One region of the Subdoligranulum variabile genome, then DNA from elsewhere that is predicted to be linked to it. Evidence: a T-box and tRNA genes for the amino acid it is inferred to sense, from the RefSeq annotation. Region 1 holds a T-box; the other regions hold tRNA genes.
What was found. The T-box of region 1 lies ahead of alaS (alanine--tRNA ligase). A T-box ahead of a tRNA ligase gene usually reads a tRNA of that ligase, here a tRNA-Ala.
Positions count from the first base shown of each region.

Region 1 (10,857 bases):
GCGGTCCTTGCGTCTGCAATGCTGAACCGATGGCGGATTTCTTCGATGTGATGCAGCTTGGCGAGGGAGAACAGATGTTGCAGGATATTTGCGCCACTGTTGAGCAAGGCAAAAAGCAGGGATGGAGCAAAGAGAACCTTCTGCTGGAACTGGCTAAAATTCCCGGAGTATATATTCCCTCTTTCTACGATGTAACCTACCTCCCGGATGGTCGCATTGATAAAATTTCGCCTAACCGTCCTGGCATCCCGGCGCGTATTACCAAAGCCATTGTTAAAAATATGGACGACTACGAGCCGCCCAAAAACTTTGTGGTGCCGTTGGTAGGCGCCGTGCAGGACCGAGCCAGCGTAGAAGTACTGCGTGGCTGCGTTCGTGGATGCCGGTTCTGTCAGGCTGGCCAGATTTACCGTCCTTTCCGGGAGCGTTCCCCTCAGCTGATCAGCGATTGCGCCCGGGAACTTTGCCGTAATACCGGATATGATGAACTGAGCCTGACAAGTCTTTCCACTTCCGATCACTCCCGTCTCGAGGACATTCTGGATGCCCTCAATTCTTGGGCTGAGGCGGACCATGTGAGCCTTTCCCTGCCTTCTCTGCGAGTGGACAACTTCTCGCAGTCTCTCGTGGAAAAGACCACCAAGGTGCGCAAAAGTGGACTGACGTTTGCGGCTGAAGCCGGCACACAACGTCTGCGGGATGTCATCAATAAAAACGTGACCTGGGATCAGATTGAACGCGGCTGCCGCATTGCGTTTTCGGAGGGGTATACCTCTGTCAAACTGTATTTTATGATGGGCCTGCCCACTGAAACGATGGAGGACATCAAAGGCATTGCCGACACTGCCCAAAAAGTGGTGGATCTCTTCTACCAGATTCCCGACCGTCCAAAAGGAAAAGGCGTACAGGTTACGATCAGCGTCGCTTGCTTCGTTCCTAAGCCCGATACTCCATTCCAGTTCTGTGCACAGGATCGCCGAGAAACGCTGCGCGAGAAGCAGAAGTATCTGCTCAGTTGTGTGCATTCTCGCAAAATCAAGGTCAATTATCACGACAGTGCTACCAGTGTGCTGGAAGGTGTTTTCGCTAAGGGGGATCGGCGCCTGGGACGTGTCATCGAGACCGCTTTTGAAAACGGCGCATTTTTTGATACCTGGGAAGAATACTTTGACTACGACCGCTGGATGAGTGCCTTTACCGCTTGCGGTATTGACCCGGATTTTTATAATTACCGTACGATGGGGCTAGATGAGGTAACTCCCTGGAGCCATCTTGATGTGGGCGTGAGCCACGCTCATCTGGTTCGGGAATACCAGAAAGCGCTCAAAGCCGAAACCACACAGCCGTGCAACCGCCAGTGCAGCGGCTGCGGCGCCAATAAACTGCTGGGAGGACCGTGTTTTGACTACAGTAAGAATCTTCTTTGAAAAACGCGGGGAATCTGCCTATATCTCGCTTCTGGATCTGCAGCGGGTGTTTCATCGGCTGCTCAAGATCAGCAACCTGCCGGTGTGGTACACACAAGGCTTTAACCCGCATATTTACCTTTCTTTTTCTTGTCCGCTCTCCTTGGGGCAGGAAAGTCTGTGTGAAAGCTGCGAAGTGAAAACCGAACAGGAGACGATCGATGCACTGGCCTGGCAGACTGCTCTTCAGCCGCTGATGCCGCGAGGCATTCGAATTACTAAAGTAGCCCCCGCGTTGGAGAAAGTAGGGGAAATCACATCGGCCGCTTATGAAATCATGATGCCTGGAGACTCAGCAGCAGCCATCCAAGCGTATAATGCGGCGGATGTTGCGGAGGTCACCAAAAAGACTAAGCGCGGGCAGAAATCCATCAATTTGAAAGAGCACTTGCCGCAGATTTCCTATGAAACACAGGGAGACAGTATCCATTTTACCATTCTATTGCCTTGCGGCTCCGGCGAAGCACTGAATCTGAATCCAGCACTGCTGATGGAATACCTTCAAGAGCATGGCGGCGCACCGGCATGGCAATGCCAGGTACTCAGGACACATCTATATACCAAACGGGGAATCGATTTCGCATAAAATCGGTACACTGGTATTTTTTGCAAAAAATGCTTGCAATTTCGCAATGCGTGTGGTATTATACTACGGCAATACACACGCATTGCGTTGTTTTTTTGTGCCTTTTTTCAGCAGAAATCAGGTTAGAAAACATAAAACGCCATGCGGAGGGTAAAACTAAATTTATTGGAGGAAACAAACTATGGCAGTCGTATCTATGAAACAGCTCCTGGAGGCCGGCGTTCACTTTGGTCATCAGACCCGCCGCTGGAACCCCAAGATGGCAAAGTACATCTTCACCGAGCGCAACGGTATCTACATCATCGACCTGCAGAAGACCGTGAAGAAGCTGGACGAGGCGTACAACTTCGTTCGTGACACTGCGGCCGAGGGCGGCGAAATCCTGTTCGTCGGCACTAAGAAGCAGGCTCAGGAGTCCATTCGCGATGAAGCTACCCGCTGCGGTATGCACTATGTCAACGCTCGCTGGCTGGGCGGCATGCTGACCAACTTCCGCACCATTCGCAAGCGCATCGACCGCATGGAGCAGCTGAAGACCATGCAGGCTGACGGCACTTTCGATCTGCTGCCCAAGAAGGAAGTTGTCAAGCTCGAGCTCGAGATGGAGAAGCTGGACAAGTACCTGGGCGGCGTCAAGAACATGAAGAGCCTGCCGAAGGCCATGTTCATTGTTGACCCCCACAAGGAGCGCATTGCTGTTTCTGAGGCCCGCAAGCTGAACATTCCTATTGTTGCCATCGTCGATACCAACTGTGATCCCGATGAGATCGATTACGTGATTCCCGGCAACGATGACGCCATCCGTGCTGTCAAGCTGATTTCCGGTGCCATGGCCAATGCCGTTCTGGAAGGCAAACAGGGCGTTCAGGAAGCGCCTGCCGCTGAAGCTGCTGAAAGCGCCGAGGCTTAATCGTAAGATAAAAGCGTAAGACAGAAAGGACAAAAAGAGTATGGCTATTTCTGCAAAAGACGTTATGGAACTGCGCCGCCAGACCGACTGCGGCATGATGGAATGCAAGAAGGCCCTGACCCAGGCTGACGGCGACTTTGAGAAGGCAATCGAGATTCTGCGTGAGCAGGGCCTGGCTACTGCTAACAAAAAGGCTGGCCGTATTGCTGCCGAGGGTATGGTCTACGCCGTTTCTTTTGACAACTGCGCTGTTGTGGTCGAGGTCAACGCCGAGACCGACTTTGTTGCCAAGAATGATAAGTTTGTCGAGTTTACCAAGGAGCTGACCAAGGTTGTTGCGGACCAGAATCCCGCTGATGTGGAGGCTCTGATGGGCTGCAAGATGGGCGAGGGCACTGTGGATGATGCCCTGAAGGCCCTGATCCTTGTCATCAAGGAGAACATCAAGGTTCGTCGTTTTGCCCGTTACGAGGGCCATTGCGCTGCTTACGTGCATGGCGGTGGCACCCATGGTGTCATCGTTAAGTTCGAGACCAGCGATGAAGTGGCTGCCAAGTCCGAGTTTGTTGCTTTCGGCAAAGATATCGCCATGCAGATTGCTGCTGCGAACCCCAGCTATTTGGATGAGGCTGCTGTTCCGGCTGAAATCATTGCCAAGGAAAAGGAAATTATCCTGGCCCAGATGGCTAATGATCCCAAAACCGCCAACAAGCCTGACGCTATCAAAGAAAAGATGGCTGTCGGCAAACTGGGCAAGTTCTACAAGGAGAACTGCCTGGTCGATCAGGCCTTCATCAAGGACGGCGGCATGGACGTCAAGAAGTACGTTGCCGATACCGCCAAGGCTCTGGGCGGAGACATTCAGATTGTGGCCTACACCCATTTTGTCAAGGGTGAGGGTCTGGAAAAGCGCAACGAGGATTTTGCTGCCGAAGTTGCTGCTGCCATCAAGCACTAATCATGTGTTCGGGGGCAAAATAAGTTGTCATAAAAGGCGATTTATCTTGTCCATGATATGAAAAATACGCGGAGTAATGTAGAGTTTTCACTCACATTGCTCCGCTATTTTTTATCCCTTTTTACAGCGGGCAATCTCCAGGTGCTCTCCTGATAGTTCCTCTCATAACTTTTCTTCTATCTGTGCTTCAAAGACAAACTATTTTGCTAACAGACAATCAACACGAATCAATTTAAATAGTTAAACGGCCACTGGCAACATACCAATGGATACTTTTTTGTTTGACAGCCTTCTGTTTCGGCCATACTAACACCGGACAGGAGGCGTGATTTTTATATGTCGATGAGTCGATTACGCATGTTGAGCGTTTCTCTTGTATTGCTGACATGCATTGTCCTGTGCCGTGTTCTATGGGTCAGTACCGATACCCTTTATGCCGCCAGTGCCGGAACGCAAACCGAACAAATTACGGAACTCCCTCGCACCAGAGGGAACTTTTTTGACCGTAGCGGCCAATTGCTGACCGGTTATACGCCGGAGTGGTATGCACTTTGTATCCCGGGGGACATCAGTTACGCTACACTCTTTCCCTATGTATCATATGCGGAGCAGGCAGAGCTGTATGAAAAGCGCAATACTACTTCTCCATTTTTGATTCAAGTAGATCAGGACCTTACTATGAATGGCATTCCCACCTATGAAAGCGCTCAACGGTATCTGCCTTTGCCGATTGCTGTCCATCTGCTTGGATATCTCGATGGGGAAGGCAAGGGGGTTTCGGGATTGGAATACGCTTACGATGATATATTGTCCCGATCAGGAGACATATCGGTTGTTTCTTGCCTGACTACAGCGCAAGGGAACCTCTTGACCGGTGACGAACCTATACAGCAACTCCATGAAAAAGGAACCGGCCAGGGGGTTTCCTTAACGCTGGATGCAGATATCCAGCGCGTGTGTGAGGGAATCGCCGGACTGACGATGAAACGTGGCTGTATTCTTGTGATGGAGACCGCAACAGGGGACTTGCTTGCCAGTGTCAGCATGCCGGAATATGACCCAAACAACGTCGCCAAAAGCATCCGGGCCAATGACACCTCATTGATCAATCGCACTTTCAACGCTTTCAGTGCCGGGTCGGTATTTAAGGTCGTTCTGGCTGCGGCCGCCTATGAGAACAACCTTGACTGGTTCACCCATGAGTGTACCGGAAGCGTGGAGGTTGCCGGTCAGACCTACCGGTGTGCACAGGGGCGCGCTCATGGTATCGTGAATCTGCGTGGGGCGCTGGAGCAAAGCTGCAACTGCTATTTTGTGGAGCTGGGCCGCCTTTTGGGCGAAGATTCCATTCGCTCCGAAGCGGAAAAACTGGGCTTTGGCTCTGCCTGCGCGATTGCTCCGGGGCTTAAGAGCAGCGCCGGAATGCTTCCGGAATCGCAAGATTTGCAAAACGCCGGACAGCTTGCACTTTTCAGCTTCGGACAGGGCGACTTAAGTGCAACTCCACTGCAGATCACTGCCATGATGAATACTGTGGCAAACGGCGGCGTTTATTATACGCCTCGCTTTGTATACGGTGTGGTGGATGACGATTTAAATCTGACGGATTCCATGCAACTTCCCGAAAGTGAAAAGGTTCTGGATTCGGACACTGCTCGTATTTTACGCGATATGCTTCAGTCGGTTATAAGTGAAGGTATTGGCAGGGAAGCGGCTCCGAGGGAAGAGGCCGCCGGTGGCAAAACCGGAACTGCGCAGACCGGACAGTTTGATGAAGAGGGGGAGGAATTGCTCAATTATTGGTTCAGCGGTTTTTACCCCGCAGACCATCCTCGCTATACCATCACTGTTTTGCAGGATGGAGTTTTGGAGCCGGATGTCTCCAGCGCGGCAATTTTTGCACAAATTGCCGATTCCTTGCATGTGCTGATGTCGTCGGAAAGTATCCAAACACCGGAAACTGCTGCAAAAACCAGTTGACAATACCGGCAAAGGAGCCTATAATTACCTTGTAAAAAGGAAAATGGCGTTGAAGGGGCTAATGCCGGCCCATACAGTCTTCAGAGAGGGTATTGATTCGGTGCAAAATACCTGACTGCATCCCGGTGAAGCCACCCCGGAGCTTTTGGCGGTGAGCCAAACGTATTTGCGGCGTTAACGCAGGGAAAGCGGCGGTCTGTAGAGACCGCAAACCGGGTGGTACCACGGAAGCGATCAGCCTTCGTCCCTGTAAAGGGGCGAGGGCTATATTTTTTTCATGGACCTTTTTAAATGAACCTATGGATGGGAGAACGTTTTGTATGCAATGGACCGGATTGAATGAACTTCGTGAGAAGTATTTGCATTTCTTTGAGACCAAAGGCCATCTGCGGTTGGGCAGCTTCCCACTGGTCCCGAAAGACGATCCGAGCCTGCTGCTGATCAACAGCGGCATGGCTCCTATGAAGAAATGGTTTTTAGGGCAGGAGGAACCGCCTCGCCACCGCGTCACGACCTGCCAGAAGTGCATCCGCACGCCGGATATTGAGCGCGTTGGTATCACGGCTCGCCATGGCACCTTTTTTGAGATGCTGGGCAACTTCAGTTTCCAGGATTATTTTAAGGAAGAAGTTATTCCCTGGGCCTGGGAATTTCTGACTAAGGAGCTGGAAATTCCTGCTGACAAACTGTATATTTCAGTCTACTTGGACGACGACGAAGCCTATGACATCTGGACCAAGAAAGTCGGCATTCCCGAAGATCACATGGTCCGCTTCGGGAAAGAAGACAATTTCTGGGAACACGGCTCCGGTCCGTGCGGTCCCTGCTCAGAAATTTATTATGATCGCGGTCCCGAGCATGGCTGTGGCAAACCCACCTGCAAAGTTGGCTGCGATTGTGACCGCTATATGGAAATCTGGAACCTGGTCTTCAGCCAGTTCGATTCCGACGGCAAGGGCCATTATGAGCGCCTGCCGCGCCCCAACATCGACACCGGCATGGGTCTGGAGCGTCTGGCCTGCGTAATGCAGGATGTAGGCAACCTGTTTGAGGTGGATACCGTTGCCTCCGTACTTCATCATGTGGAACGCATCTCCGGCAAGCATTACGGTGACAGCGAAAAGGATGATATCTCTATCCGCGTTATCACCGACCACATCCGTTCCACCGTTTTCATGGTATCCGACGGCATCTTGCCCTCTAATGAAGGCCGTGGCTATGTGCTGCGTCGTCTTTTGCGCCGGGCTGCCCGCCACGGCCGCATGCTGGGCATTGACCGTCCGTTCCTGACTGAACTGGTGGATACTGTCATTGAATCCAGCGAGGCCGGCTATCCCGAGTTGCGCGAGCACGAATCCTACATCAAAAAGGTAGTCGGTACAGAAGAAGAGCGTTTTGGACGCACCATCGACGCCGGCCTGAACATTCTGAATAACATGATTGATGAGCGCAAGGCCGCGGGGGAGACTGTCCTGTCCGGTTCTGAAGTGTTCAAGCTCAACGACACCTTTGGCTTCCCGCTGGATTTAACCAAAGAGATCGCCGCAGAAGCCGGTTTCACCGTGGACGAAGAAGCATTCCATGCGGAGATGACCAAGCAGCGTGAACGCGCCCGTGCTGAGCGGCTGGCCAAAGACATCTCCGGTTGGAGTGCCGACTTGTTCGGGGAACTGGCCGCAGAGCCCACTCAGTTTGATGGCTATGAGACGCTGCACGAAACAGCCAAGGTTCAGGCTTTGTCTGACGGTGAAGAGCTGGCTGATGCCATTGCCACCGATGAAGCCGGCGAATCCAAGGAGGGTGTTCTGGTTGTCCTGGACCGTACCCCGTTCTATGCAGAAATGGGCGGTCAGGTTGCTGACTACGGCTACATTGCCTCCGGTGATGCAAAACTGAAAGTCACCCAGGTCAAGAAGACTCCCAAAGGATATTTTGTTCATACCTGTGAGCTCCTGGACGGCACGATCAAAGTCGGGGACGAGGTCACCGCTTTTGTGGACGAGGCCCGCCGGATGGCGATTTGCCGTAACCACACGGCAACCCATCTGCTGCAGAAAGCACTTCGAGAGGTCCTGGGTGAGCACGTCCATCAGGCCGGCAGCTATCAGGATGACAAAATCACTCATTTTGACTTCACCCACTTCAGCGCTGTGACGCCGGAGGAGTTGACCGAAGTTGAACGCAGAGTCAATGAAAAGATTTTTGCTTCCTTGCCGGTGGTTATTCAGAACCTGCCCATTGAGGAAGCCAAAAAGATGGGCGCTATGGCGCTGTTTGGTGAGAAGTATGGCAGCGTTGTCCGCGTTGTGGACGCCGGAGGCTGGAGCACCGAGTTCTGCGGCGGTACCCATGTGCAGAACACTTCTCAAATCGGCTGCTTCAAAATCCTGAGTGAATCCAGTGTGGCTGCTGGAATCCGCCGTATCGAAGCCACGACCGGTTTTGGTGTGCTGCGCCTGCTGGATGAACGTACTGACGTACTGGCCAAAACTGCAGCTGCCTTGAAGGCCAATAACCTGAAAGATGTTGCTGACCGCGCAGAAGCGATGGCCGCAGAGCTGAAAGAGACCAACAAACAGTTGGATGGCCTTAAGGCCGAGATGGCAGCTGCCAAAGTTGATGGTCTGTTTGAGAATGCCGCTGATGTAGATGGCGTGCGGATCATTTCTGCTTATCTGACCGGTACCGGCGCCGATACGCTGCGGGAGATGGTGGACAAGGTTCGCGACAAAGCCCCCAACGCCGTTACGGTTCTGGTAGGCAACGACGGCAGCAAGACAATGATGGCCGTTGGCGTTTCGGCCAACGCCAAGGCCCGTGGCCTGAAGGCTGGTGTGCTGGTGAAGAAGATTGCTGCCATCGCAGGTGGCAACGGTGGCGGCAAACCGGACTTCGCCATGGCCGGTATCCGCGATATCAGCAAGATCGATGAAGCTTTGAATGCCGTGCCGGAAATCGTCAAAGGTGAACTCAACGCATAAGATTTGTACGACACATTTGAAATCCAGCAAAGGAGGGAAAAAATGGAAGATTGTCTGTTTTGTAAAATTGCAGCAGGGGAGATCCCTTCCAACAAACTGTATGAAGATGAAACACTGCTGGCTTTTTACGACATTGATCCGCAGGCCCCGGTTCACTTTCTTGTCATTCCCAAGCAACACATTTCTTCGGCTGCCGCTTTGACAGAGGAAAACGCTGCCCTGTTGGGGCATATCTATGCGGTCATTGCGGAACAGTGCCGCAAACTTGGTGTGGATGAAAAGGGTTATCGCGTTATCACCAATGTCGGTGAAGACGGAGGGCAAAGCGTCAAGCACCTGCATTTCCATGTGCTGGCAGGCCGCAGTCTGGCCTGGCCCCCGGGCTGATCCCGATCACTTCCCATTTTTTGATTGTAGAAAGAGGTTTTCCATCATGGCAGACACCTATACACTGCACATTGCCGGGCTTACACGTGAACTGCCCATCTGCAAGGTAAACGACCACATGGACATTGCTGCCTTCATTATGTTCAGCGATGTGGAACTGACGGAGGCATGCGCCGCTGCTCTTCTGAAAAAGGCTCCGGAATTTGATGTGATCCTAACGGCGGAAGCCAAAGGCATTCCCCTTGCATATGAAATGGCGCGCCAGAGCGGTAAATACTGGATTCCTGCACGCAAAGGCCCCAAGCTTTATATGCGCAATCCTGTGGTTATTGAAGATGAGTCAATCACCACTGCCGGCAAGCAGGTCCTTGTGATCGACGAGAAAGACATCGAGTATATGAACGGCAAACGGATTCTGATCGTGGACGATGTGATTTCCACCGGCGGGTCTCTCCATGCGCTGGAGACGCTGGCCGCCAAGAGCACCGGCACGGTTGTCGGTTGCTGTGCAGCGCTGGCGGAAGGAGATGCGGCAAAACGTACCGACATCTTTTTCCTGGAGCCGCTACCGCTGTTTATCCACTAAATCGGATGAAACGCAAACTTGCTTGTTTTGGCTTGGCCTTCGCATTGGCCGAATGGTTTGCGGCTGTTGTGCCGCCGCTGGTTCTTTTGCCCGCGGCGGCACTTTTTGCTTTGCTGTTATTCGTTTATCACCGGCAGGATCTTCGCTTCCCGCTTTTAGGCGCAGTTTGCGGACTTGCGTGGTTTTCGATCTTCGGTCTGGTAGCCGTATGGCCTGTACAGCAGTGGGCTGGCCAGCAAACGACTTGTACTGTTGTAGTGGAAACAGATGCAGAATCTTCGTATCGTGATGGATATCTGCGCGGTACCTTGCGGATAACAGAATGTGGCGGGGAACCCACCAATTTTCTCGTTTCCTGTGAGGCATTTCCAGGCGCAAAGCCGGGAGAACGTTTTACCGCCGATTTCATTTTCTCTGCACTGGAAAAAGGCCCCTATGAATCGTCCTACTTGAGCGATGGTATCTATCTGCAGGCAGAATACCAGGGGAATTACTTTCCCCTGCAGGAAAGCACAGCGTCGCGCTTCCTGTTTTTTCGCCTGCGGCAGGTTTTGGCCAATCGCTTGCAGCAGTGGATGCCCGAGGAAGAAGGCGAACTGGAATCCGCTATGCTTCTCGGTCAAAAACAGACCCTTAGGGATTCCCTTCAGGACAGTTTCCGCGCAGCGGGCGTTTCGCATCTTTTGGCAGTCTCCGGTCTGCATGTTGCTCTCCTTTGCGGAATCTTTTCGATGGGACGAAAACGCCGTTTTTTGCGCCCTTTGATTCTGTTTCGCGCCGGACTGGTTGTTTTTTATATGTTTCTTACAGGGCTCCCCGTCTCGGTCTTACGGGCAGGATTTGTGTTCCTGTTGTCACTGGTTGGTGATTTTTTCTGGCAGCCGGTAGATCTTTTGACCTCCACGGGGGTCGCCGCAGTAATACTTGGTCTGCAAAACGCCTATGCCCCCTGTGATATGGGATTTCAACTTTCCTTCTGTGCCGTGCTGGGAGTTCAAGCGGC
Region 1 is NZ_CP102293.1:3,174,284-3,185,140, reverse strand. It holds gene NQ490_RS15035 (TIGR03960 family B12-binding radical SAM protein) at 1-1,427, shown strand, start outside; gene NQ490_RS15030 (TIGR03936 family radical SAM-associated protein) at 1,402-2,052, shown strand; gene rpsB (30S ribosomal protein S2) at 2,234-2,962, shown strand; gene tsf (translation elongation factor Ts) at 3,003-3,920, shown strand; gene NQ490_RS15015 (peptidoglycan D,D-transpeptidase FtsI family protein) at 4,257-5,900, shown strand; T-box leader at 5,941-6,152, shown strand; gene alaS (alanine--tRNA ligase) at 6,221-8,881, shown strand; gene NQ490_RS15005 (histidine triad nucleotide-binding protein) at 8,924-9,268, shown strand; gene NQ490_RS15000 (phosphoribosyltransferase family protein) at 9,315-9,854, shown strand; gene NQ490_RS14995 (ComEC/Rec2 family competence protein) at 9,860-10,857, shown strand, end outside.

Region 2 (9,840 bases), 120 kb from region 1:
CAAATAGGACGCAAGCGATTGTGTCTGAGTGATTTACAAGATTAAACACTTATAAAGTGATTTAATACCATTTTATAAAGAGTTTGATCCTGGCTCAGGACGAACGCTGGCGGCGCGCCTAACACATGCAAGTCGAACGGAGTTATTTCGGTTGAAGTTTTCGGATGGATACTGGTTTAACTTAGTGGCGAACGGGTGAGTAACGCGTGAGTAACCTGCCCTGGAGTGGGGGACAACAGTTGGAAACGACTGCTAATACCGCATAAGCCCACGGCCCGGCATCGGGCTGAGGGAAAAGGATTTATTCGCTTCAGGATGGACTCGCGTCCAATTAGCTAGTTGGTGAGGTAACGGCCCACCAAGGCGACGATTGGTAGCCGGACTGAGAGGTTGAACGGCCACATTGGGACTGAGACACGGCCCAGACTCCTACGGGAGGCAGCAGTGGGGGATATTGCACAATGGGGGAAACCCTGATGCAGCGACGCCGCGTGGAGGAAGAAGGTTTTCGGATTGTAAACTCCTGTCGTTAGGGACGAATCTTGACGGTACCTAACAAGAAAGCACCGGCTAACTACGTGCCAGCAGCCGCGGTAAAACGTAGGGTGCAAGCGTTGTCCGGAATTACTGGGTGTAAAGGGAGCGCAGGCGGACCGGCAAGTTGGAAGTGAAATCTATGGGCTCAACCCATAAATTGCTTTCAAAACTGCTGGCCTTGAGTAGTGCAGAGGTAGGTGGAATTCCCGGTGTAGCGGTGGAATGCGTAGATATCGGGAGGAACACCAGTGGCGAAGGCGACCTACTGGGCACCAACTGACGCTGAGGCTCGAAAGCATGGGTAGCAAACAGGATTAGATACCCTGGTAGTCCATGCCGTAAACGATGATTACTAGGTGTTGGAGGATTGACCCCTTCAGTGCCGCAGTTAACACAATAAGTAATCCACCTGGGGAGTACGACCGCAAGGTTGAAACTCAAAGGAATTGACGGGGGCCCGCACAAGCAGTGGAGTATGTGGTTTAATTCGAAGCAACGCGAAGAACCTTACCAGGTCTTGACATCCGATGCATAGTGCAGAGATGCATGAAGTCCTTCGGGACATCGAGACAGGTGGTGCATGGTTGTCGTCAGCTCGTGTCGTGAGATGTTGGGTTAAGTCCCGCAACGAGCGCAACCCTTATTGCCAGTTACTACGCAAGAGGACTCTGGCGAGACTGCCGTTGACAAAACGGAGGAAGGTGGGGATGACGTCAAATCATCATGCCCTTTATGACCTGGGCTACACACGTACTACAATGGCGTTTAACAAAGAGATGCAAGACCGCGAGGTGGAGCAAAACTCAAAAACAACGTCTCAGTTCAGATTGCAGGCTGCAACTCGCCTGCATGAAGTCGGAATTGCTAGTAATCGCGGATCAGCATGCCGCGGTGAATACGTTCCCGGGCCTTGTACACACCGCCCGTCACACCATGAGAGCCGGGGGGACCCGAAGTCGGTAGTCTAACCGCAAGGAGGACGCCGCCGAAGGTAAAACTGGTGATTGGGGTGAAGTCGTAACAAGGTAGCCGTATCGGAAGGTGCGGCTGGATCACCTCCTTTCTAGGGAGTCAGACGTAATGAGTCAGCTGGTCTGAGTCATTACGGACAGGGAAACAAGTTTCAGTATTGTTCAATTTTGAAGGCCCTGAAGTGCGAAAGCACGACAGACCTTCAGAAGCATAAGGGACAGCGAAACCCGAAACGCTGTAAGGCGCGGGGGTATAGCTCAGTTGGGAGAGCACCTGCTTTGCAAGCAGGGGGTCAAGGGTTCGAATCCCTTTATCTCCACCATTTGGGCTGATAGCTCAGCTGGTTAGAGCACTCGGCTGATAACCGAGAGGTCGATGGTTCGAGTCCATTTCAGCCCACCACTGGTTATCCAGTGCGCTGGGTAACCCAAGAATCCTTATGCAAAGACCTCGAAGGCTATACGGAGTGAAACGAGCCCTTCACGGAGCGAGTTGAACGAAGTATAACACACTCGATGGTCGAGTCCAACGGATGGATGTACACCGCATCGCGCAAGCGAGGCGGACAGATGTCCGAAGGACAGATGTACCTTGAAAACTGAATATAGAACTGCGAAATGAGATTTTAAGCTAGTAAAATTCCTGATTTTTTATAAAATCTATAATTTCACCAAGCGGTAAAATCTCGTTGGCAAATGGAGAATCTGAAAAGAGATATGTTTATCGAGAGATAAACAACGGTCAAGCTACAAAGGGCGCAAGGAGAATGCCTTGGCACTGGGAGCCGATGAAAGACGTGGTAAGCTGCGATAAGCCTTGGGGAGGAGCAAACATCCTTTGATCCAGGGATTTCTGAATGAGGAAACTCACTGAAGCTCATACTTCAGTATCCTGCACTGAATCCATAGGTGCAGGAGGGGAACCGCCTGAACTGAAACATCTAAGTAGGGCGAGGAAGAGACATCAACCGAGATTCCGTTAGTAGTGGCGAGCGAACGCGGAAGAGGGCAAACCGGAAGGAGAAATCCTTCCGGGGTACGGACCGCTTTTAGGACCCAAGCTGTTAGCCGAATGGTGTGGGAAAGCCATCCGGAGAGTGTGAGAGACACGTAGGCGAAAACGGCGAGGGCTGCGCGAGTTCCAGAGTACGGCCAGACACGTGAAACCTGGTCGGAAGATGGGGGGACCACCCTCCAACCCTAAATACTACCCAGTGACCGATAGCGTATAGTACTGTGAAGGAAAGGTGAAAAGGACCCCGGGAGGGGAGTGAAAAAGAACCTGAAACCTTGTGCCTACAAGCACATAGAGCACATCAACGTGTGATATGGTACTTTTTGTAGAACGGTCCGGCGAGCGATTGTACGTTGCGAGCTTAAGCACTTCAGGTGCGGAGGCGTAGCGAGAGCGAGTCTGAATAGGGCGTTCAGTAACGTGCAATGGGCCCGAAACCGGGTGACCTACCCATGATCAGGCTGAAGTGAAAGTAAAATTTCATGGAGGGCCGAACCGACCTCCGTTGAAAAGGCGGCGGATGAATTGTGGGTAGCGGAGAAATTCCAATCGAACTCGGAGATAGCTGGTTCTCCCCGAAATAGCTTTAGGGCTAGCCTCATGTTAGATACCCGGAGGTAAAGCACTGAATGGCCTAGCGCCCGAGAGGGTAGCGAAGCCTATCAAACTAAGAATGCCGGAGTATCGATGCATGGGAGTCAGACAGTGTGAGATAAATCTCATTGTCAAAAGGGAAACAGCCCAGATCTACAGCTAAGGTCCCAAATTGTATCTAAGTGGAAAACGATGTGAAAATACACAGACAACCAGGATGTTGGCTCAGAAGCAGCCACTCATTTAAAGAGTGCGTAATAGCTCACTGGTCGAGCGTCTTTGCGCGGAAAATTTAACGGGGCTAAGATACAAACCGAAGCTTAGGCTGCATCGTAAGATGCGGGGTAGGGGAGCGTTGTGTAAGCGGAGAAACAGTAGCGTAAGCGGCTGTGGAGTTTACAGAAGTGAGAATGCCGGAATGAGTAGCGCGAATGCAGTGAGAATCTGCATGGCCGGAAACCTCAGGTTTTTGGAGGAAGGTTCGTCCGCTCCAAGTTAGGCGGGAGCTAAGGTGAGGCCGAAAGGCGTAGCCGATGCACAGACGGTAGAGATTCCGTCCCCACCGAAAGATTTAAGCGCAGGGACACTTTTTGAAGGTCAGAGCCGGGTGTTGGTTCCGGTAGTGATCGAGGGAAATTTAGTACCGAAGTCTGGCTGAATGAGAGGCGAGAAAAGCTGCGTGTATATCTAAGGTGCCCGTACCGCAAACCGACACAGGTAGGTAGGAAGAAGATTCTAAGGCCAACGGGAGAAGGGTTGTTAAGGAACTCGGCAAGTTGACCCCGTAACTTCGGAATAAGGGGTGCTCACGAGAGTGAGCCGCAGAGAATAGGCCCAGGCAACTGTTTACCAAAAACACAGGTTTGTGCTAAATCGAAAGATGACGTATACGAGCTGACGCCTGCCCGGTGCTGGAAGGTTAAAAGGAGATGTGCAAGCATTGAATTGAAGCCCCAGTGAACGGCGGCCGTAACTATAACGGTCCTAAGGTAGCGAAATTCCTTGTCAGGTAAGTTCTGACCCGCATGAAAGGCGTAATGATCTGGGCACTGTCTCAACAGCCCGCCCGGCGAAATTGTAGTACCGGTGAAGATGCCGGTTTCCCGCGACAAGACGGAAAGACCCCATGGAGCTTTACTGTAGCCTGATATTGGGTTTCGGTGTTGCATGCACAGGATAGATGGGACGCTAGGAAGCAGAGGCTTTGGCCTTTGTGGAGCGGACGTTGGGATACCATCCTTGCGACATTGGAATTCTAACCTGCGCCCTTGAATCAGGGCGGGGGACATTGTCAGGTGGGCAGTTTGACTGGGGCGGTCGCCTCCTAAAATGTAGCGGAGGCGTTCAAAGGTTCGTTCGATCTGGACGGAAACCAGATGAAAGAGTGCAAACGCATAAACGAGCCTGACTGCGAGACTGACGGGTCGAGCAGAGACGAAAGTCGGAGTTAGTGATCCGGTGGTATGTGAGTGGAAATGCCATCGCTCAACGGATAAAAGTTACCCTGGGGATAACAGGCTGATCTCCCCCAAGAGTCCACATCGACGGGGAGGTTTGGCACCTCGATGTCGGCTCATCGCATCCTGGGGCTGAATTCGGTCCCAAGGGTTTGGCTGTTCGCCAATTAAAGCGGTACGCGAGCTGGGTTCAGAACGTCGTGAGACAGTTCGGTCCCTATCTGTCGTGGGCGCAGGATATTTGAAAGGCGCTGTCCCTAGTACGAGAGGACCGGGATGGACGAACCTCTGGTGCACCAGTTGTCACGCCAGTGGCACAGCTGGGCAGCTATGTTCGGATCGGATAAACGCTGAAAGCATCTAAGCGTGAAGCCGGCCTTAAGATAAGATATCCCACTGAGTCAATCAGGTAAGACCCCTTGAAGACTACAAGGTTGATAGGCACAATGTGTAAGTGGCGCGAGCCATTCAGCAAGCGTGTACTAATAGGTCGAGGGCTTGACCCCATCTTGATCAGATACTCTATTTGCAAAGCAGTTCGATATTCAGTTTTGAGGGTACATCCTCAACAAAAGAGAAGCAGATGACAAGGTCATATGCATGGCCGGTGTCGATGACGGTGAGGTTCCACCTGTTCCCATTCCGAACACAGAAGTTAAGCTCACTTGTGCCGAAGATAGTTGGCTGGAGACGGCCTGTGAAAATAGGTAGATGCCGGCTTCTCTGAAAAGCAGCCTCCGGGCCGAGCCTTGGGCCCGGTCCGGAGTTTGCTTTATATGCACCATTAGCTCAGCTGGTAGAGCAACTGACTCTTAATCAGTGGGTCCTGGGTTCGAGTCCCCGATGGTGCACCAAAACAATATAATCCGAACTTATTTCCGATAGGAGATGGGTTCGGATTATTTGTTATATTCGACCCCGGCGAAGCCAACCACTCGGCTCGGGGAAGGAAAAGGACCATATAAATGCAAAAAAGGCGGGGCGTCACCATTGCTGGATGACGTCCCGCCTTTGCTATACCTTTATTTCTTTTCCTTCTCTTTTTCCTTTTCCTCTTGCTCCTTCCTCCATTGGGCAAACTCCCGCTGGCCTTCCTCACTTTCAAAGAAGGCCAGGATATCCGGCAGAAGGCATCTGGCGATGGCCTCTACCTGATACTGAGGGATGTTGGTGCGGTTGATCGGTTTCTTCCTTCTTCCCAAATGTACCTCCGTGACTCTGAAAATGTTTCATCGCTCTTGTTCTTTCGCCCGACGGTGGACTTTCTGCTGTTCCCGCAGCGCCTTTCGCACTTCCGGGGGAATGTTGTCCACAAACCGCCGCAGCTGTTGATTTTCCTTTTTCAGCATGAACAACTCCAACTCCTTCTGGCTGCTGTCGTCCTCCTTGATCTGGCTTCGGAGGTTGATGTTCTCCTGGGTCAGATACTGGATGGTGGCTTGATACTTCTTCATCTGGCCCAAATGCTTTTCCAGCTGGGAGAAGTAAGGCTCCACCATTTGCAGCAGCTCGTCCCGTTTCTTCCCTGCATTCAGCACCCCGATCTGAGAAATGACCTGTTCAATGGCCTGTTGCTGTTTAGAAAGGTCAGTGGACTGTTTGAACAGCCATGTGGGAATGTGCTTTCTCTTGGTGACCAGAGAACTTTCCCCCCGCTGCAGGACTGGGAACGCCTTGTTCATGTGGGCGTGGAACTCATCCTGCCACCGGGAGAGCTGCACCCGATTCCCCAAAATCTCCTTGGCAGACAACCGTCCATCCTTCGTGATGGGGGTGAAGCAGAGATGCAGGTGGGGCGTTTTCTCGTCCATGTGTACCACGGCGGAGAAGATATTGCCCCGCCCCACCTTCTGCTCCATGAAGGCCACAGCCTCCGTGAAGTAGGCCCGGACTTCCTGCCTGCTTCTTCCCTTAAAGAATTCTGGGCTGGCAGTGATGAGGGTGTCCACAAACATGGTGCTGTCCTTCCGGGTTCGGCAGCCCGCCGCCTTGATCCGGCTGTTTATCTCTCGCCGATACTTCTGCGTGGGCTGAATGATATGAAAATTGTCCTTGCTCCTGCGGACATCTATGTCCGGGTTGCTGGCGTACTGTTCCTTCCGGCGCTCGTGGTGTGCTTCCAGAGCACCTGCCGGTCCCGCCTTGTGTTTGGTAAACCGTAGAATTGCATACTGTGATTTTTCTCCCATTTTGCCTCCTGTGGCCGATATTTTTCCCCGTCAGTGGAGTGGGCCGCCCCATCCCTGTACAGGGTCGGTACGGCCCGGTTTGGGGCCTCTGTGGCCCCTGGGTGCCCTGCATGATAACCACCTCCCTTGCAGTTATCGGGACAGAAAAAAGCCACGCTCACCCGGTTCGGGTTGCGTGGCTTTATCGCCCTGATTCCTGTTCGTATTGGATAAACTGCTTCTTGATAGCCTCCATTCGCTTGACCACGGCACTGTGGGTTTTGTACCCCAGCCTGTCTGCGATCTCTTCCAGTGTGTATCCCTCCACCCGAAGTTCCAAAATCGCCATATCCTTTTGGGATAGGGTGGCCTTGAACCGCCGACAGAAGTCCTCGCTCTCCACCTGTTCCGTGAAGTCACCCTTTGGGTCGGGGAGGGAATGAATGTTGCTGTCCTCATCCTCCATGCATTCTTCCAGGGAAACGGTCTGTACCCGTTTGGAGCGGGTGTGATACCACTTGCGGAGGAAGTCTTTTCGGACATTGGTGTCCCACCGCTCAAAATCTTCCTCGCAGGGCATGTTCCGTATTACTTCCAACATGGGGCCCCAGCCCTGTTCCTCGATGGTCTGTTCCACCACCTGTTTCATGACCTGGCGCACATCTTCCGGGTCGCAGAAGGGAATCTCATAGTCAGGGGGCAAGGCAAAGAGTGCCTGCACGCCCCAGCCCCGCAGTTTTTCCACTCCTTTGGCCCACAGGGGCAAGGCATAGGACAAGCGCCATACCGGGGAATAGCCGGAGTAATGTTCCTTCCAGCCGCCAAAGCCAAAGTGAGGGAAAGCAAGGGAAGCCACGGCATCCATGATCTCGTTCAAGAACTGCTGGCTCAAAATGACCTTGCCCCATCCGGGGGAAGCGTTCAGTGCTCCCATGCTGCGGGGCAGTTTGCTCAGTGTAGGATAATGGGAAATCACATCATAGGGCAGCATATACGCCAGAGGCAGGTAACGGACGGGGCTGTCATAGGAAAATTGGTAGATAACGGGCATATAGGTTCGACCTCCTTTCGTGAGAGACGGTTGTGTCTCTAATTATTAACGGCACAAGTATATACCTTTTGTTCCTGCTTTTCAAAGAAATTTGAAAAGCAGGGAAATAAATTTCCATAGCAATAGGGAGCAGAAAGCCTTTTAGGCGAAGAAAGGAAGTTTTTCTGTTTATGACTTGCAGTTTTCACTTTATCCCTTTACAATGAAAGCAGATAGAATTGCACCTGTTTGGTGCGGAAGGGGGATTGTTGCATGGGACTGATTGCAAAATCTGCAAAAGAAGTTACGGAACGACACAAAGGATTTGAGCCGCTGGAACTGACCGAGGGCAACGTCCAGGCCATCTTCAATCGGTGTTTGGCGAAAGAGGGTGAGGACTTCTATAATGTTCAGGTGGTCGGCTCAGAACTGACAAAGAACCCTTCAGATATTGTCCAGTTGTCCAGAGAAAAGATGGAAAAAAACGAGCAGAATATTCGTTATCTGCTGGGCCAGTTGAAAACAATCCATATTCCCAATGTGAAAGTAATCTCACTGCAAGAGGGTTTCTTCCGATATGACAATCATGTTTGGACAAAAGACTTTAACTCTCTTTTTCAACTCTACGATTTGGCATTGGGCTGTGTCTATTTCCGTGGCTTTGGACAAACAGAGGACGGGAACATTAGCAGCCTGATAGATTACAAGCATATCACCCCCACGCTCTCCCCGAAAGACCCCGCCTTCCCGGCGTGGTGGGAGGCCCACAAGAGCGAGTGGGAAGCGTGAGGGCGAATCTTACGGATAAACTATTGAAAATAAACTTGCACCTGTTTGGTGCGGAAGGGGGATTGTGTCATGGGCTTTAATCTGAATAAGGCAAAGGCGGCAAAAGAAGAAATTTTGAAGTCGTTTACTCCTCTGGAACTCAACGAGGGCAATGTTCAGGCCATCTTCAAACGGTGCCTGATTACAGAGCAAACAACCGATACAATCGGCACTTCAATTATGGATGTGGAATTAGGTTTACTGAAAGAGCATGTTCCTGTTTTGTTTGATAAGAAGAAAATAGTACAAGATAAAAGGGCCATTCAATATCTCTATGGTCAGCTTTTGAACAGACATCAGGGAAAATCCTCTATTTCGCTGAATGAGGTATTTCAAACATACAATGGGGAAACCTGGACGAAAAGCAATGGGGTTGTATTGATTTTTTTGCATTTGGGCAGTGCGACAACATCTATCATGCCATTCGATTGCCAAACCAAAGTGGCCCCTCTCCCATTTCTTTATCCTGCGACCCTCTCCCCGAAGGACCCGGCGTTCCCAGCCTGGTGGGAAGCCCACAAAAGTGAGTGGGAAGCGTGAGGGCGAATCTTGTGAACAAATGATAGATGATAAACCAGCACACGTTTGGTGCGGAAGGAGGATTGTGTTGTGGCGATTGACATGAATGCTTTGCGGGCAAAGGCTATGGAGAAAAAGACGGAGAAACCACCAGAGTTTATCCCTATTGATTTGAACGAGGGCAATGTCCAGGCCATTTTCAATCGGTGTATTGCCAAGGAGGGAACGCCGGAGGACAAGTGCTTCAACAGCATCCTGTTTTCCCGTCTGCGGGGGTACAGCTCCGATGCAGAGCGCATCGTTGTGTTCAACCGGGAAAAGGTGTTGGCCAACAAGAAAAATATTCGGTATTTCTATGGTCAGTTGAAAAATATCCATGCAGGAAACAAAAACTTGCAGATTAGCGAGGCGTTCCTCACCTACTCCGGCACGCACTGGACAACAAACAAGGGTGTTCTGCTGGAATTTTTGTATTTGGGTGCTATCAATGATGGACATTGTCTATTGTGTGCTTTTGATGCCGAGAGTAACAATTCTACTATTTTGAATACCGATACCATCACCCCCACTCTTTCACCAAAAGACCCGGCGTTCCCGACGTGGTGGGAGGCCCACAAAGCCGAGTGGGAGGACTGACAGTTTCGTCCGAGTGCGTACCATCGAATTAGGTGGTCTGCCCTGACTTTGTATACCTGCCAGCCCCCGGCACCTTTTCCCAGCC
Region 2 is NZ_CP102293.1:54,373-64,212, reverse strand. It holds rRNA gene NQ490_RS00265 (16S ribosomal RNA) at 72-1,600, shown strand; tRNA gene NQ490_RS00260 (tRNA-Ala) at 1,756-1,831, shown strand; tRNA gene NQ490_RS00255 (tRNA-Ile) at 1,835-1,911, shown strand; rRNA gene NQ490_RS00250 (23S ribosomal RNA) at 2,249-5,080, shown strand; rRNA gene rrf (5S ribosomal RNA) at 5,178-5,294, shown strand; tRNA gene NQ490_RS00240 (tRNA-Lys) at 5,353-5,428, shown strand; gene NQ490_RS00235 (hypothetical protein) at 5,597-5,776, opposite strand; gene mobV (MobV family relaxase) at 5,804-6,763, opposite strand; gene NQ490_RS00225 (RNA polymerase sigma factor) at 6,945-7,793, opposite strand; gene NQ490_RS00220 (hypothetical protein) at 8,046-8,561, shown strand; gene NQ490_RS00215 (hypothetical protein) at 8,631-9,140, shown strand; gene NQ490_RS00210 (hypothetical protein) at 9,210-9,755, shown strand.
Region 2: it has a tRNA-Ala gene. The T-box ahead of alaS (alanine--tRNA ligase) is inferred to sense a tRNA for this amino acid. The anticodon was not compared.

Region 3 (10,857 bases), 460 kb from region 1:
AAGGACTACCAGAAGATGCTGGAAATCCTGGCGCCTTGCTTTGCCAAAGTGTATACCGTCACCCCGAACTGCCCGCGGGCACTCAGCGGGGAGGATCTGCAGAAGGCTGCACGATTCCACATGGATGCTGAAGCGGCCGCTACCGTACCTGAGGCATTGCGCGCGGCGGTGCGCTATGCGGAGGATCATAACCTGGCGGGGGTGGTCGTCTGCGGATCGCTGTATCTGGCGGCGGAAGCGCGTCCCTGGCTGCTCAAAGAAGCGGAAAAATAATCCGAAGCCGCCCTCTTCCAACAAAATATTTGCCTGTAAGCCTGTATCGTAAAGATACAGGCTTTTTTGTATAGCCTTTGCGGCTGGTGCGGGCCGCACAATCCGTAATGAAAAGGGGACAACCTTATGGCGAAGGTGTGTTTTGTGCCGGGCAGCGGCACGTTGGCTGCCTATCTCAGCGGCGAAATCGACCATCATGCCGCGCAGTCGCTGCGGCGGGAAATTGACGCCCAGGTGGATGATCGGTTGCCGGAGTTGCTGACGCTGGATTTTTCCGGCGTTACATTTATGGACTCGTCCGGTGTGGGGCTGATTCTGGGGCGGGACCGGCACATTGCTTCCCTGGGAGGAAGGCTGACTGTACAGAACCCACCGCCTGCCGTGCGACGTATGTTGGATTTGGCCCGTATTACCTATGCCTGAGGAGAATCTGCCATGAAAATGCTCAATCAAGTGAAGATTACGTTTGCCAGCCGTTCTGTCAATGAGGGATTTGCCCGGGCGGCGCTGGCTGCATTTTTGGTGCAGCTGGACCCCACGGTACCACAGCTGGCTGATTTGAAGACGGCTGTGTCCGAGGCGGTTACCAACTGTATTGTACATGCCTATCCGGATTCCATTGGTCCTGTCACGATGACGGCAGGGCTGTATGAAGGCGGCTTGGTTCGCATCACCATCAGTGACCGTGGCGTGGGGATTGAGGATGTTCAAAAAGCAATGGAGCCGATGTTTACCACCGGAGATCCATCGGAGCGAGCGGGGTTGGGGTTTGCAGTAATGCAAAGCTTTATGGACAAAGTCCGGGCTTCCTCCACCCCGGGCAAGGGGACGCGCGTTACCCTGACCAAGAGGCTGGCGCCCCGCGATTGACCTTTACATATATAGTGAAGGGGGAACCGCTATGCCTGCACAAAGCATCGAGCTGCTGCCGCGCGCGGAATTTATTGAAAAGAATCTGGGGCTGGTTCATGCCTGCGCCGGACGTTTCAAGGGCCGCGGCATTGAATACGAGGAACTCTATGCGGCGGGGTGTCTGGGGCTGGTGAAAGCTTGCGATGGGTTTGATACAAGCCGCGGAGTATGTTTCTCCACCTATGCGGTGCCGGTGATCCTTGGGGAGATCAAAAAGCTGTTCCGGGACGGCGGCACGGTCAAGGTCAGCCGATCTCTCAAAGAGCTGAGCCTGAAAATTAACGCCGAACGGGAACGCTGTCTCAAAAAGACCGGTCAGGAACCTGGTGTGACCCAGCTGGCAGAAATCCTGCAGACCACGCCGGAGCAGATTGCATTGGCCATCCGTGCATCCTTGCCGGCCATCTCCTTGACCCCTACCGACGAGGAAGATGGGCAGAGAGAATGGGACGTTCCGGTGGACTCCCCGGAAGAGAGCCTGTCGGATCGCATCGGCCTGGCGGAAGTGATGGAAAAGCTGTCCCCGACGGACCGCCAGATGATTCGACTTCGCTTTTTTGGAGGGAGAACCCAAAGCGAAACAGCCAGGGTTCTCGGGACAACCCAGGTACAGATATCCCGGCGGGAACGCAAAGTTCTCAAATGGATGCGGGCGGAACTGTTAGGGGAAAGTTTGCCTGCGTTATAATCCAACAAAAGAAAGCGTGCGTTCGTCAAAATGCACGCTTTTTGCTTTGGAAATTGTGCTTCTTACCAAAAGTGCGACTTTTATATTGACAGAATCGTACAGCGTGTGGTATGATACGCCTACCATCGAAGGAAAAAACGATACAACGTCTTTCTCTCAAGGGTTTGAAAAAATCTGCGAAAAAAATCGAAAAAGGTGTTGACAAACGAGACCTCTGGTGGTATTATAGTCAGGCTGTCCGGCGCGGAAGCGACACGGACGGCCGCTGAAAAACCGCATAACAACAGCCTTTGAGGGCTTTTCGGAAGCTTCGGCTCCTGAAAAAACTTCAAAAAAATCTCAAAAAAGTTCTTGACAAAATGAACTTCACGAGATATAATAAATAGGCTGTCACGCGAGATGCGAACAGCGAGCGGGACCTTGAAAATTGAACAAAACTGAAACTTGTGGAACCTTATCGTGGGTGGAAACCCACGTAAATCAATTCCAAATTACAAGTAATTCAAACAGGACGCAAGCGATTGTGTCTGAGTGATTTACAAGATTAAACACTTATAAAGTGATTTAATACCATTTTATAAAGAGTTTGATCCTGGCTCAGGACGAACGCTGGCGGCGCGCCTAACACATGCAAGTCGAACGGAGTTATTCCGGTTGAAGTTTTCGGATGGATACTGGTTTAACTTAGTGGCGAACGGGTGAGTAACGCGTGAGTAACCTGCCCTGGAGTGGGGGACAACAGTTGGAAACGACTGCTAATACCGCATAAGCCCACGATCCGGCATCGGATTGAGGGAAAAGGATTTATTCGCTTCAGGATGGACTCGCGTCCAATTAGCTAGTTGGTGAGGTAACGGCCCACCAAGGCGACGATTGGTAGCCGGACTGAGAGGTTGAACGGCCACATTGGGACTGAGACACGGCCCAGACTCCTACGGGAGGCAGCAGTGGGGGATATTGCACAATGGGGGAAACCCTGATGCAGCGACGCCGCGTGGAGGAAGAAGGTTTTCGGATTGTAAACTCCTGTCGTTAGGGACGAATCTTGACGGTACCTAACAAGAAAGCACCGGCTAACTACGTGCCAGCAGCCGCGGTAAAACGTAGGGTGCAAGCGTTGTCCGGAATTACTGGGTGTAAAGGGAGCGCAGGCGGACCGGCAAGTTGGAAGTGAAATCTATGGGCTCAACCCATAAATTGCTTTCAAAACTGCTGGCCTTGAGTAGTGCAGAGGTAGGTGGAATTCCCGGTGTAGCGGTGGAATGCGTAGATATCGGGAGGAACACCAGTGGCGAAGGCGACCTACTGGGCACCAACTGACGCTGAGGCTCGAAAGCATGGGTAGCAAACAGGATTAGATACCCTGGTAGTCCATGCCGTAAACGATGATTACTAGGTGTTGGAGGATTGACCCCTTCAGTGCCGCAGTTAACACAATAAGTAATCCACCTGGGGAGTACGACCGCAAGGTTGAAACTCAAAGGAATTGACGGGGGCCCGCACAAGCAGTGGAGTATGTGGTTTAATTCGAAGCAACGCGAAGAACCTTACCAGGTCTTGACATCCGATGCATAGTGCAGAGATGCATGAAGTCCTTCGGGACATCGAGACAGGTGGTGCATGGTTGTCGTCAGCTCGTGTCGTGAGATGTTGGGTTAAGTCCCGCAACGAGCGCAACCCTTATTGCCAGTTACTACGCAAGAGGACTCTGGCGAGACTGCCGTTGACAAAACGGAGGAAGGTGGGGATGACGTCAAATCATCATGCCCTTTATGACCTGGGCTACACACGTACTACAATGGCGTTTAACAAAGAGAAGCAAGACCGCGAGGTGGAGCAAAACTCAAAAACAACGTCTCAGTTCAGATTGCAGGCTGCAACTCGCCTGCATGAAGTCGGAATTGCTAGTAATCGCGGATCAGCATGCCGCGGTGAATACGTTCCCGGGCCTTGTACACACCGCCCGTCACACCATGAGAGCCGGGGGGACCCGAAGTCGGTAGTCTAACCGCAAGGAGGACGCCGCCGAAGGTAAAACTGGTGATTGGGGTGAAGTCGTAACAAGGTAGCCGTATCGGAAGGTGCGGCTGGATCACCTCCTTTCTAGGGAGTCAGACATTCAGTCAAAGCTGGTCTTTGAGTGAATGGACAGGGAAACAAGTTTCAGTATTGTTCAATTTTGAGGGCCGCTGCAAAGCGAACCTCAAAGCATAAGGGACAGCGAAACCCGAAACGCTGTAAAGGCGCGGGGGTATAGCTCAGTTGGGAGAGCACCTGCTTTGCAAGCAGGGGGTCAAGGGTTCGAATCCCTTTATCTCCACCATTTGGGCTGATAGCTCAGCTGGTTAGAGCACTCGGCTGATAACCGAGAGGTCGATGGTTCGAGTCCATTTCAGCCCACCACTGGTTATCCAGTGTGCTGGGTAACCCAAATCCTTATGCAAGGAAGTACCTTGAAAACTGAATATAGAACTGCGAAATGAGATTTTAAGCTAGTAAAATTCCTGATTTTTTAATAAAATCTATAATTTCACCAAGCGGTAAAATCTCGTTGGCAAATGGAGAATCTGAAAAGAGATATGTTTATCGAGAGATAAACAACGGTCAAGCTACAAAGGGCGCAAGGAGAATGCCTTGGCACTGGGAGCCGATGAAAGACGTGGTAAGCTGCGATAAGCCTTGGGGAGGAGCAAACATCCTTTGATCCAGGGATTTCTGAATGAGGAAACTCACTGAAGCTCATACTTCAGTATCCTGCACTGAATCCATAGGTGCAGGAGGGGAACCGCCTGAACTGAAACATCTAAGTAGGGCGAGGAAGAGACATCAACCGAGATTCCGTTAGTAGTGGCGAGCGAACGCGGAAGAGGGCAAACCGGAAGGAGAAATCCTTCCGGGGTACGGACCGCTTTTAGGACCCAAGCTGTTAGCCGAATGGTGTGGGAAAGCCATCCGGAGAGTGTGAGAGACACGTAGGCGAAAACGGCGAGGGCTGCGCGAGTTCCAGAGTACGGCCAGACACGTGAAACCTGGTCGGAAGATGGGGGGACCACCCTCCAACCCTAAATACTACCCAGTGACCGATAGCGTATAGTACTGTGAAGGAAAGGTGAAAAGGACCCCGGGAGGGGAGTGAAAAAGAACCTGAAACCTTGTGCCTACAAGCACATAGAGCACATCAACGTGTGATATGGTACTTTTTGTAGAACGGTCCGGCGAGCGATTGTACGTTGCGAGCTTAAGCACTTCAGGTGCGGAGGCGTAGCGAGAGCGAGTCTGAATAGGGCGTTCAGTAACGTGCAATGGGCCCGAAACCGGGTGACCTACCCATGATCAGGCTGAAGTGAAAGTAAAATTTCATGGAGGGCCGAACCGACCTCCGTTGAAAAGGCGGCGGATGAATTGTGGGTAGCGGAGAAATTCCAATCGAACTCGGAGATAGCTGGTTCTCCCCGAAATAGCTTTAGGGCTAGCCTCATGTTAGATACCCGGAGGTAAAGCACTGAATGGCCTAGCGCCCGAGAGGGTAGCGAAGCCTATCAAACTAAGAATGCCGGAGTATCGATGCATGGGAGTCAGACAGTGTGAGATAAATCTCATTGTCAAAAGGGAAACAGCCCAGATCTACAGCTAAGGTCCCAAATTGTATCTAAGTGGAAAACGATGTGAAAATACACAGACAACCAGGATGTTGGCTCAGAAGCAGCCACTCATTTAAAGAGTGCGTAATAGCTCACTGGTCGAGCGTCTTTGCGCGGAAAATTTAACGGGGCTAAGATACAAACCGAAGCTTAGGCTGCATCGTAAGATGCGGGGTAGGGGAGCGTTGTGTAAGCGGAGAAACAGTAGCGTAAGCGGCTGTGGAGTTTACAGAAGTGAGAATGCCGGAATGAGTAGCGCGAATGCAGTGAGAATCTGCATGGCCGGAAACCTCAGGTTTTTGGAGGAAGGTTCGTCCGCTCCAAGTTAGGCGGGAGCTAAGGTGAGGCCGAAAGGCGTAGCCGATGCACAGACGGTAGAGATTCCGTCCCCACCGAAAGATTTAAGCGCAGGGACACTTTTTGAAGGTCAGAGCCGGGTGTTGGTTCCGGTAGTGATCGAGGGAAATTTAGTACCGAAGTCTGGCTGAATGAGAGGCGAGAAAAGCTGCGTGTATATCTAAGGTGCCCGTACCGCAAACCGACACAGGTAGGTAGGAAGAAGATTCTAAGGCCAACGGGAGAAGGGTTGTTAAGGAACTCGGCAAGTTGACCCCGTAACTTCGGAATAAGGGGTGCTCACGAGAGTGAGCCGCAGAGAATAGGCCCAGGCAACTGTTTACCAAAAACACAGGTTTGTGCTAAATCGAAAGATGACGTATACGAGCTGACGCCTGCCCGGTGCTGGAAGGTTAAAAGGAGATGTGCAAGCATTGAATTGAAGCCCCAGTGAACGGCGGCCGTAACTATAACGGTCCTAAGGTAGCGAAATTCCTTGTCAGGTAAGTTCTGACCCGCATGAAAGGCGTAATGATCTGGGCACTGTCTCAACAGCCCGCCCGGCGAAATTGTAGTACCGGTGAAGATGCCGGTTTCCCGCGACAAGACGGAAAGACCCCATGGAGCTTTACTGTAGCCTGATATTGGGTTTCGGTGTTGCATGCACAGGATAGATGGGACGCTAGGAAGCAGAGGCTTTGGCCTTTGTGGAGCGGACGTTGGGATACCATCCTTGCGACATTGGAATTCTAACCTGCGCCCTTGAATCAGGGCGGGGGACATTGTCAGGTGGGCAGTTTGACTGGGGCGGTCGCCTCCTAAAATGTAGCGGAGGCGTTCAAAGGTTCGTTCGATCTGGACGGAAACCAGATGAAAGAGTGCAAACGCATAAACGAGCCTGACTGCGAGACTGACGGGTCGAGCAGAGACGAAAGTCGGAGTTAGTGATCCGGTGGTATGTGAGTGGAAATGCCATCGCTCAACGGATAAAAGTTACCCTGGGGATAACAGGCTGATCTCCCCCAAGAGTCCACATCGACGGGGAGGTTTGGCACCTCGATGTCGGCTCATCGCATCCTGGGGCTGAATTCGGTCCCAAGGGTTTGGCTGTTCGCCAATTAAAGCGGTACGCGAGCTGGGTTCAGAACGTCGTGAGACAGTTCGGTCCCTATCTGTCGTGGGCGCAGGATATTTGAAAGGCGCTGTCCCTAGTACGAGAGGACCGGGATGGACGAACCTCTGGTGCACCAGTTGTCACGCCAGTGGCACAGCTGGGCAGCTATGTTCGGATCGGATAAACGCTGAAAGCATCTAAGCGTGAAGCCGGCCTTAAGATAAGATATCCCACTGAGTCAATCAGGTAAGACCCCTTGAAGACTACAAGGTTGATAGGCACAATGTGTAAGTGGAGTGATCCATTCAGCAAGCGTGTACTAATAGGTCGAGGGCTTGACCCCATCTTGATCAGATACTCTGTTTGCAAAGCGGTTCGATATTCAGTTTTGAGGGTACATCCTCAACAAAAGAGAAGCATGACAAAGGTCATTGCATGGCCGGTGTCGATGACGGTGAGGTTCCACCTGTTCCCATTCCGAACACAGAAGTTAAGCTCACTTGTGCCGAAGATAGTTGGCTGGAGACGGCCTGTGAAAATAGGTAGATGCCGGCTTCTCTTTTATATGGCCCGTTGGTCAAGCGGTTAAGACAGCGGCCTCTCACGCCGTTAACGTGGGTTCGATTCCCGCACGGGTCACCAGAAAATACCTGCTCATTTTGAGCAGGTATTTTTTTATTATGATCAAGGCGTTGCGCCACAGGGCAGCGTCTTTTTTTATAAAAAACTCTTGACTTAAAGTGCGGTTTAACTTGTATGATAATGATACAGAAACAAATTGTACCGCATCAAGCTGACCATCGGAATGCTATTGTCAGGTTTTTGTTTCTGATCTTTTGAATTCTCAAACGGGAGGTATCTGAAATGAAAATAACAGACAAAGGTCAATTTGAAGCACAAAATGTATTCGGTGCTGGTGCCCCCAATGACGTCTACGCGCAATATTTTATTGGTCATTCTTTCCTGAATCCGTTGACAGATCCACAGTGTGGCGTATTTCTGGCCAATGTGACATTTGAACCTGGATGCCGCAACAACTGGCATATTCATCATGCGACCAAAGGTGGCGGTCAGATTCTGGTCTGCACGGCAGGCGAAGGATGGTATCAGGAAGAGGGAAAGCCGGCAGTCAGTCTGGTCCCGGGAACGGTCATTACGATTCCGCCGGAGGTCAAACATTGGCATGGAGCCAAGGCGGACAGTTGGTTCAGCCATATTGCCATTGAGGTGCCTGGGGATGGCTGCAGCAATGAATGGTGCGAACCCGTCACGGATGAGCAGTATGCCGGCCTGTGAGCGTAAGGGAGAAAAAGATGATTATACAAGAAACATACCGCCTTCCCAATGGTGTTGCTATTCCCAAACTGGGATTGGGAACCTGGTTTATCGAAGATCAGGAGGCTGCCGAGGCCGTGCGCGCGGCGATTGCCCAGGGGTACCGCCTGATAGATACGGCTCAGGCATATGGCAACGAGCGAGGCGTAGGCGAGGGCGTGCGGACCCGCGGTATGCCGCGTGATCAGATTTTTGTTACCAGCAAGGTTGCCGCAGAAGCCAAAACCTATGAGAGCGCTGCGCGCTCCATCGAGGAGACCCTGAGCAAAATGGGGCTGGATTATCTGGATCTGATGATCATCCACAGCCCTCAGCCCTGGGCAGAGTTCCGGGAGGAAAAACGCTATTTCCATGAAAATAAGGAAGTCTGGCGTGCCCTGGAGGATGCTTACCAGGCGGGCAAGCTGCGGGCTATCGGTGTATCCAATTTCCTGCAGGATGATCTGGATCATCTGTTGTCGGATTGCCGTGTGGCACCGATGGTTAATCAGATCCTGCTGCATATTACCAACACAGACCTTGACCTGCTGAAGTACTGCCGGCAAAAAAATATTCTTGTGGAGGCATACTCTCCCATTGCCCACGGAAAAGCCCTGGAAAATCCGGCGGTTACGAAAATGGCAGAAAAGTACGGCGTCTCACCGGCTCAATTGTGCATCCGGTATGCGGTTCAGTTGGGAACGGTGGCATTGCCCAAGACCGCCAACCCAGCCCATATGCGGAGTAATGCATCGGTGGATTTCGTCATTGCAGATGCCGATATGGAGACGTTGATGACGCTGAAAAAGATTGAAAGCTACGGCGAGTTTGACGTGTTTCCTGTGTTCAGCGGCAAACATCTGTCTTAATTTGAAAACACAGAAAGGCGGCAGATCTGTCCTGCCGCCTTTCTTATTTAATTAAACAAAAGAATCATTGCTTCCACGAATGGAGGGCACAGGGACATCCAGGTATACCACAGATGAAGGGCAAGTTCCAACCAGGAAAAAAGGCGGGAATGAAAAGCCCTTCCCCAGATAAAAAATGAATGCATAAAGAAACCATGCTCTGCTGCTTTACAGATCTGCGTTACCAAAGCACTGAGCGCGATGCATATAAGGCAGACAACCGGTTTGGGCATGGTCAGGCTTGGCGTAAGGATACCGTTTTCTTCCGGATGCCATTGCACGGCGACCTGAAAGGGCAGGACCAGCTGAATCCAAAGAGCTAGTCCGATGGTCAGCCAGAAAATGGCGTTGGCAACGGATATCCACTGAATACGCCCTGGAACGAGTAAGGCAAAAAAATCTTCCAGGGACTGACCAGCGTCCTCCCCGTCGCCGGGATCTGCATGCATCAGCTGAGCCAGCGTCAGCCCCAGGGCCGCTGCAAGGGGCTCCAGCGTGTTGATATCGGGAAAGCCCAATCCTCGTTCCCAGCGGCTGACTGCCTTGTCGGTCACGTGCAATTGCTCTGCCAATGCACTCTGGGTCAGGCCTTTGGCTTTGCGGGTCTCAGCCAAAAAAGAGCCAAATGCTTTTGCATCCATAGAAATGCCCCCTTCTTTGTGTTAAAAGCATAGCACGGAGTTTTCAGAAAGTAAACCGATGATTCGTTTACCTCCGAATCATCGAGAAAAATGCGGCTTAGTGTGAAAACCGCACAGGGGGATCAATGATCTTGCGGGATTGTGGGAAGTATGGTACAATGCGGAAAACTAAGCGACAGAAAATTACAGAAACAAGGTGACCGTGCCATGAAAAAACTGACGTTTGACAGACTCGTCTTGGTGGGCGTTGTGTTGATCGCTGTTGCCAACGGGATGGCCTTTGTGCTTCATGCTGGCGTTCTGGTCAACCATGCCTGGATACTGTATGGAGGGCTCTGTCTTTTGCATCCGGTTTGCCCTGAGAGATGGAAGAACAGTGATTATGAGAAAAACGCTGTACTGGGCGCAAAAATAGCAGGCATCCTCTGTATCGCTATAGGACTGCTGACCGGTTTTGCGGTTTGACAGGCAGGAAAAGCGCTTTCAAGGGCTTGCCAGATGGGGCCGGAGCTGCAGACGGCAAAAGAAAAGGACGGGGCAGACGCTCCGTCCTTTTTACGGTATATATTACAAAATGCCCAAGCCACTGAACAGCGTTTTCAAGCCGATTAAGATCAGCACAATGCCGCCGACGCGTTCGGCGGGAGCACGGTATTTGTCACCAAAGAGGGCGCCTACTTTAACGCCCAGAGCAGAAAGAAGGCAGGTGGTGCAGCCGATGAGCGCTACAGCGGGAAGAATCTGTACCTGCATGGCAGCAAAGCTCACGCCCACCGCGAAGGCATCAATGCTGGTGGCGATGGCCAAGGGCAGCATGGCTTTGGCCGAATAGTCATCATCCAGGGACTCCTCCTGGCCGAAACTTTCCTTGAACATATTGGTGCCGATGATGGTCAGCAGCAGGAAGGCAATCCAGGGACCGAAGCGGGTCAGCAGCGAGGAAAAGCGGTCGCCGAGAAAATACCCCAGTGCGGGCATCAGGGCCTGGAAACCGCCGAACCACAGTCCGCAGGTCAGGGCATGGCGGAAA
Region 3 is NZ_CP102293.1:2,714,166-2,725,022, forward strand. It holds gene NQ490_RS12770 (bifunctional folylpolyglutamate synthase/dihydrofolate synthase) at 1-273, shown strand, start outside; gene NQ490_RS12775 (anti-sigma factor antagonist) at 400-696, shown strand; gene spoIIAB (anti-sigma F factor) at 709-1,143, shown strand; gene NQ490_RS12785 (sigma-70 family RNA polymerase sigma factor) at 1,175-1,873, shown strand; rRNA gene NQ490_RS12790 (16S ribosomal RNA) at 2,448-3,976, shown strand; tRNA gene NQ490_RS12795 (tRNA-Ala) at 4,121-4,196, shown strand; tRNA gene NQ490_RS12800 (tRNA-Ile) at 4,200-4,276, shown strand; rRNA gene NQ490_RS12805 (23S ribosomal RNA) at 4,476-7,307, shown strand; rRNA gene rrf (5S ribosomal RNA) at 7,403-7,519, shown strand; tRNA gene NQ490_RS12815 (tRNA-Glu) at 7,532-7,606, shown strand; gene NQ490_RS12820 (cupin domain-containing protein) at 7,829-8,260, shown strand; gene NQ490_RS12825 (aldo/keto reductase) at 8,278-9,147, shown strand; gene NQ490_RS12830 (helix-turn-helix domain-containing protein) at 9,195-9,827, opposite strand; gene NQ490_RS12835 (hypothetical protein) at 10,035-10,292, shown strand; gene NQ490_RS12840 (manganese efflux pump MntP) at 10,395-10,857, opposite strand, start outside.
Region 3: it has a tRNA-Ala gene. The T-box ahead of alaS (alanine--tRNA ligase) is inferred to sense a tRNA for this amino acid. The anticodon was not compared.